DNA from 2 places in the Nesterenkonia sp. DZ6 genome. Region 2 is predicted to be linked to the other one. Evidence: predicted binding sites of a transcription regulator. Region 2 holds the regulator's gene; the other holds the start of a gene.
What was found. Region 2 encodes LexA, which represses DNA repair genes until DNA is damaged. Its sites were predicted from a motif close to TCGAACANNTGTTCGA; they were not measured.
Positions count from the first base shown of each region.

Region 1: the regulator LexA is predicted to act here: its motif matches at 1,816-1,831, upstream of LTH93_RS10580 (Rv2578c family radical SAM protein).

Region 1 is NZ_JAJOYW010000004.1:44,656-47,862, reverse strand. It holds gene LTH93_RS10585 (gamma-glutamyltransferase family protein) at 1-164, opposite strand, end outside; gene LTH93_RS10580 (Rv2578c family radical SAM protein) at 257-1,807, opposite strand; gene LTH93_RS10575 (YeiH family protein) at 1,912-3,018, opposite strand; gene tgt (tRNA guanosine(34) transglycosylase Tgt) at 3,106-3,207, shown strand, end outside.
Region 2 is NZ_JAJOYW010000001.1:604,310-607,516, forward strand. It holds gene LTH93_RS02710 (histidinol-phosphate transaminase) at 1-198, opposite strand, end outside; gene LTH93_RS02715 (LysM peptidoglycan-binding domain-containing protein) at 251-616, opposite strand; gene lexA (transcriptional repressor LexA) at 935-1,654, shown strand; gene LTH93_RS02725 (CapA family protein) at 1,724-3,007, opposite strand; gene LTH93_RS02730 (ATP-dependent DNA helicase) at 3,158-3,207, opposite strand, start outside.

The sequences.
Region 1 (3,207 bases), on a different contig from region 2:
TGCAGGACGAAGGCCCCGGCGACGGCCGCGTCGAAGGCGTTGCCACCGCGTTCCAGCACCGCCTGCGAGGAGGCCGTGGCGAGCCAATGCGTGGAGGCGGTCATTCCGAAGTGACCCTCCAGGGTGGGCCTGGTGGTGAAGGTCTCGGCATGGGTGAACGTCATGGGCACTCCTGAGGCGTCGACGCGACGATCGAGCAGGACACCCACCCGCCGCATTAGTTGCTTTTGCAAACCAGCCTACGGGATGAGCGGGGTCAGAAGAGCGCCGGCTGGGCAGGACCGGCCGCGGTCGGTGCCGACGCTCCCTGCTGGGCCACCGGGGAGTCCGGGTCATTGCGCTCGCGCCACATCAGGTCCACCGGCTTGTCGAAGCCATGACGACGCCGGGCGGCGCGGGCGGAGTCGGCGAGCCAGTGCCGATACTCCTTGGAGGCGTAGGAGCCGCCGCCGTAGATCCGACGATACTTCGCCACCAGCGCCGGGTACTCGCGGGCCAGCCAAGCCATGAACCATTCCCGGGCGCCGGGGCGCAGGTGCAGCGCACCGGTGGTCACATAGCTCGCACCGGCGTCGGCCAGTGCGGCATGGAGGGTGTCGATGCGACCGTCGCCGTCGGTGAGCCAGGGCAGGATCGGCATGGCCAGCACCGAGCATTCAAGCCCGGCGTCGGTGATGGAGCGGATCAGATTCAGCCGTGCCCGGGGATCCGGGGTGCCCGGCTCCACCTTCTGCTGAAGCTCCGGATCCATGACCGCCAGGGACACCGCGACCGAGACCGGCACCTGTTTGGCGGCCTCCTGCAGCAGCGGGAGGTCGCGCTTGAGCAGCGGCCCCTTGGTCAGGATGGAGAAGGGCGTCCCAGAATCCGCGAGCGCCCTGATGATCCCGGGCATCAGCTGGTAGCGACCCTCCGCGCGCTGATAGGGGTCGGTGTTGGTCCCCAGCGCCACGTGCTCGCGCTTCCAGGACGGCCGATTCAGTTCGGCCCGAAGCACCTCGGCGACATTGGTCTTCACGATGATCTGCGTATCAAAGTCCCTGCCCGCGTCCAGGTCCAGGTACTCGTGCGTCTTCCGCGCGAAGCAGTTGTGGCTGACCACACCGTTCGCGATGAAGTCCCCGGTGCTGGTGGTGATGTCGATCAGCGGCTCGCTGCGACCGAGCGCTTCGATGCCGGTGATGCGCAGAGCCTCGGTGGTCCCGACCGCACCTCCCAGCACGCTCGCTTCGAGAGGGGATTCCTCCGCCTCAGAATCCAGCTCAGGAGACATTCCGAGTCCGAATCCCATGAGCCGGTCGTGCTCCGTCAGACATGGGCGCGGTGACCCACCCTCCGGGCGAGCCACGTACTTCCACCCGCGCTCTGCCAGGAAGCGATGGTCGCCGCTGGCCACGATCTGAGTGCCATCGCGAAGCGTGATGCGGAATGCGGGCTTCTCGGTCCCCCATTTCGCTGAGACCTCCGAGCGGACCAACCGGCGATTCCTGCCGTCGAGCTCGGTGCCGACGACGACGTCGCCCACCCTGACCTCACGCAGCAGCTTCTGCCGCCCGTCGGCCATCAGGATCAGCGTCTCGGGGCTCAGGCAATACACGCACTGATGCAGACATCCGCGGGTGGGGTTCACGGTCCAGGAGAAGGGCATGTTCGACTGGCCAGGCACCTTGTTGAGCGCGGTCTTCGCCGCCACCTCGTGGAAGGTCACGCCTTCGAACTCCGGGGTGCGCACCGAGCGCAGGAGTCCCTTGAGCGGGATGAGGGCCGCACCCTCACCCTCCTGCACTGCCTGTCCCTGCCACCTCATACGGTTATTCGAACATACTTTCGAATGCCTGTCGAGATGGACTCGCCCTCGAAGCCCGGCGAGCTGAAACTCCCGGACACCTGACTGGGCCCGGGGCACCAGCCTCAGCTCACCAGCAGCAGGACCCCGCCCAGCCCGGTTCCCACCGCAAGCACCGTGCCGCCGGCACCGAGCAGCAGCGCGGGTCCTCCCTGGCGCAGCAGGCGACGCAGGTCCACCGAGGCGCCGACGCCGACCATCGCGGTGGTCAGCAGCATCGTGGTCACGTCCGCGGAGAAGTCCAGGGTGGACTCGGGCAGATCGGTGACCGAGCGCAGCACCATCATCACCAGGAAGCCCAGCACGAAGAGCGGGATCAGCGGCGGCCGCGATCCAGCGCCCTCCTCGACGCCCTCCCCGGCTCCCTGCGCAGCTCCGACCGCCCGGCGGCGACGCCCGGCAAGGCTGATGCCGGCGATCACTGGCGCCAGGAGCACCACCCGGGCGAGCTTGACCAGGGTCGCGGTGGCCAGCGCCACCGCCCCGACCACTCCGCCGGCGGCGACCACCTGTCCGACCTCATGGATGCTGGCGCCGATCCAGACGCCCATCTGTTCCTCGCCGAGGCCGAGCAGGGTTCCCAGCGCCGGCAGCGCGAGCAGCGCCAGGGTGCCGTAGAGGGTGACCACCGCGACGGCGGCCGCAGCGGCCGCCTGGACCGGGGCACCGTCGTCGTCCTTGCCGTCGCCTCGGTCGATCGCCGCGGCGGCTGCCGCCACGGCTGAGGCCCCGCAGATCGCGGTGCCGGCGGCCAGCAGCGTGGTCATCCCCTTCGGTGCGCCCAGCAGCCGCCCGAGGGCGAGCATCCCGAAGAAGGTCACCCCCACGGTGAGCACGACGACCGCGAGGACCGCCCACCCCAGGCCGAGCAGGTCACCCAGCGCCAGCTGGAGGCCGAGCAGCACGATGCCCACCCGGAGCAGCTTCTTCGCCGCCCAGCCGAGACCACGCTCGGCCCAGAACGGCACCCAGCCCAGGCTGCGCAGCGCGATGCCGGCAAGGACTGCGACCAGCAGCCCGGAGATCACCGGAATCTGCTCGGCGATCAGCCGGTGCGCGGCGATCGCGAAGATGAGAGCCAGCGCCGCGCCGGGGAGGATCTCCGCGGTCTGGCACCAGAGCCGGGTCAGCCGCGAGGTCAGGTTGGAGGTCAGGGCGGTTAGTGGAGGCACCGGATAAGCATAGGACCACTGGCCTAGACTGAGCGGGTGCCGAATCAGCTGAACACCGAGACCCCGACCGCCGCTCCGCATGAGTCGATGAAGCCGGGGGCCGCACAGCAGGATGCAAGGCCGCAGGAGTCAGCGCCGCACCCGCAGGCGGGCCGCGAGGCCTTCAGCTTCGAGGTCGAGGCCCGGATC
Region 2 (3,207 bases):
GTAGCGATTGAGCTGGGCGGCCGCGGCGCGGACCTCTTTGCCGATGGCATCGACCACATCGGCCGGAACGTCATAGGTGGTCTCGTTGACATTGAGCATCGCCTTCACGCTCAGCTGCGGGGCTCCGTAGGGTTCTTGACCCTGGAGCTCCTCGCGCAGCGGCAGTCGGGACAGGTTCCTGGCACGGGATGAAGTCACCGGGACATTCTAGCCGGGTGATGCGCACCGACTTCAGCTTCCCGCGGTCTGCTCAGTCTCGTGGGACGAACAGTTCCTGGCCCGGGGTGAGCTCGGAGCCGTTGAGACCGTTGAGCTCAGCGATCTGCCCGATGAGGACCTGGGCGTGCTCCTCGGAGTCCACGGAGGCCGCGACGCTCCACAGCGTGTCCCCCGCGCCGACCGTGACCACCTGTGCGTCCACGCCTGGGACGTCGCCCGAGGAGGCCTGCGCCTGGTTCAGCAGCGAGGTGGCCAGCATGAGCGCACCCAACAGTGCGACCGCCAGGACTGCCAACGCGGGCAGGCCCAACAGGAGGAAGCGACCGCGGCGAGTGAGGTGCACTGCCGGAGCCGGTGCGGAGTCAACAGGTGCAAGTGCAAGCGGTGCTGTACTCATGGGGAAGAACCTCTCATTCGAACGTGTGTACTATTTCTAGCACATAGTTTCGAATCTTGACCAGACTCGCCGCAGAATCAATGGAATCTCTCTACGATTTCGAGTAACCTGAGCGCCAAGTTCGAAGTGATCTTCGAAGCGAATCTCACGGTGAACAGTCCACCAGCAGGGTCTGACATGGATGCTGACACGGGTCCCGGCGGGGTCAGCCCCGCTTCGGTACAGGGTCGAATCTCGGTCCGCTCGGAGCTCGGTCCGCTCGGGTCCGGCACTGCTTCATCGGGACGCAGAACGCTCAGCACAACTACGGAGGCAGCAATGGCGCGGAACACCAGGGACTCATCGGCAGCGCCGCGACTGACGGATCGGCAGCGGCAGATCGTCGATGTCATCCAGGAGTCGCTGGCCGAGCGCAGCTACCCTCCCTCCATGCGTGAGATCGGCGACGCCTGCGGGCTGGCCTCACTCTCCTCGGTGACTCACCAGCTGGCGCGGCTCCAGGAGCTGGGCTACCTCAGACGGGTGCCCGGGCGACCGCGCGCCATGGAGGTGCTGCGTGACTCTGCCGGCGCCCCCGTGCTCAGCGAACAGGCCCAGGAGGCCGAATCTGCGGCACGTGACGCAGTGGTGGAGCTGCAGGGCTACCGCACCCAGTCCGACAGCCGGATCTCTGAGATTCCCATGGTGGGTCAGATCGCGGCCGGTGGACCGATCCTGGCCGATCAGCAGGTCGAAGACATCATGCCGCTGCCGCGGCAGCTCACCGGCGAGGGCGAGCTGTTCATGCTTCAGGTCCGCGGTGACTCCATGATCGAGGCCGGCATCTTCGAAGGCGACTGGGTCGTGGTGCGTCGGCAGAACACCGCAGAGAACGGCGACATCGTCGCCGCCCTGCTCGATGACGAGGCGACCGTGAAGACGCTCAAGCGCCGCGACGGCCACGTCTGGCTGCTCCCGCAGAACCGGCAGTATGAGCCGATCCTCGGCGACGAGTCCACCATCATGGGCAAGGTCGTCACGGTGCTGCGCAGCCTCTGAGGCAGCTGCAGGTCCCCCACACACGCCGCGGTGCCCCCAGCTCTTCCCGGCCCTCCGAGACCCGGCGTCCTAGTCCCGGCGCGGCACCACCGTGGGTTCCTCCCCCGTGGGTGACGGTGAATCCTCGCGGAGCTCCTGCTCCGTCATGACGTCGAGGACCCGCGACCACCGGTCTTCAACGGTTTCCGCGCTGAGTTCGACCCCAGGCGGAATGTTCCCCTCGGCGAGGTCGCGCAGTGGCCAGATCCCTCGGTGAGGCTCATCATCGGTCGGGCCGCGATCCACGGTGACGGGCAGCCAGTCCATGGAGATGACCTCGGCGTCCTCGTCGCTGACCTCGACCGTTGCGTAGACCACTGTTCCGCTGGCAGTTTCTGGGATGCAACAGGCCTCGTCCTGGTTGGAGAGGAAATTGCCCATGGACCACACCACCCACATGCCCTCACCTGACGGGCCGCCCTCGAGGTGTTCCAGCGGCTGGGGCGTGTGCGAATGGCTGCCGAACACCACGTCGATCTCACCACCGGCTGCCAGCTGCTCGCCATAGTCCCGCTGCTCTTCAGCGGGCTGGTGGACATACTCCTCACCCCAGTGCACAGAGGCGACGACGACGTCGGCGCCGTCCTCGCGCGCCTGGGCCGCCTGGTCTGTGAGCTCCTCGGGAGTGACATCGGCGACGCGCCACAGTTCATCCTCCGGCGGTGGATATGCCTGGTTGTGGAGCATGGTGGTGGCCACATGCGCCACCGTCACCTCTTGTCCGCCGCGTTCCAGCGTGTAGAGCTGGGGCTGGGCGGCTTCGGCTTCAGTTCGCGCGGTTCCCGCATGTCCCAGGCCAGCGTCGTCGAAGACGTCGAGCGTGCGCTCCTGCCCGGCCGTTCCCTGGTCGAAGGAATGGTTGTTTGCTGTGGAGCAGCCGTGGAAACCCACCGAGGCGAGATCCCCGGCGAGTTCCGGCGGGGCCGCGAACACCGGATAACCGGCCGGCTCCACACCCTCTGGGGCGATCGGCACCTCCAGCCCGCACAGGGCAAGATCAGCACCACTGATGAGATCTTCAACCCCGCCCATCAGCGGCGCAAACGAGTAGTCTGCGCCGTCGGCGAGCGCAGCTGCCTCGTCAATGATGGGGCCATGGAGAAGCATGTCCCCCGTGCCGGCGATGGTGAACTGCTCCGGCTGAGGTTCGTCAGTCTCCGCCTGGTCGGCTTCATCGTCGTCGATGTCGGGCCGCGCGGTGTCAGTATCGCTGTGCGCATCGGTCGGCACAGCGGGCGCGGCGTCGTCATCCCCAACGCCTTCGGCGCAGCCGGCCAGGGTGAGCGCTGCCGCCAGCACCCAGAAGCAGGTCATGGGGCCTGAGCCTGTGGTGCGTCTTGGATCCGACATCGTCTGTGAGCCTCCCGTGGTCACCCATCATGTGGGATTGATTCTCTTCTGCAGCCTCACCCGGGAAGCGCACTGAGCCCAGCTCGCAGCACCCGACTCACCTCACAGGTCGAGCTAGCCGTCTGACTCGGCCAGCCGGGCCAGCGCCCCGCGGGCCAGATCCC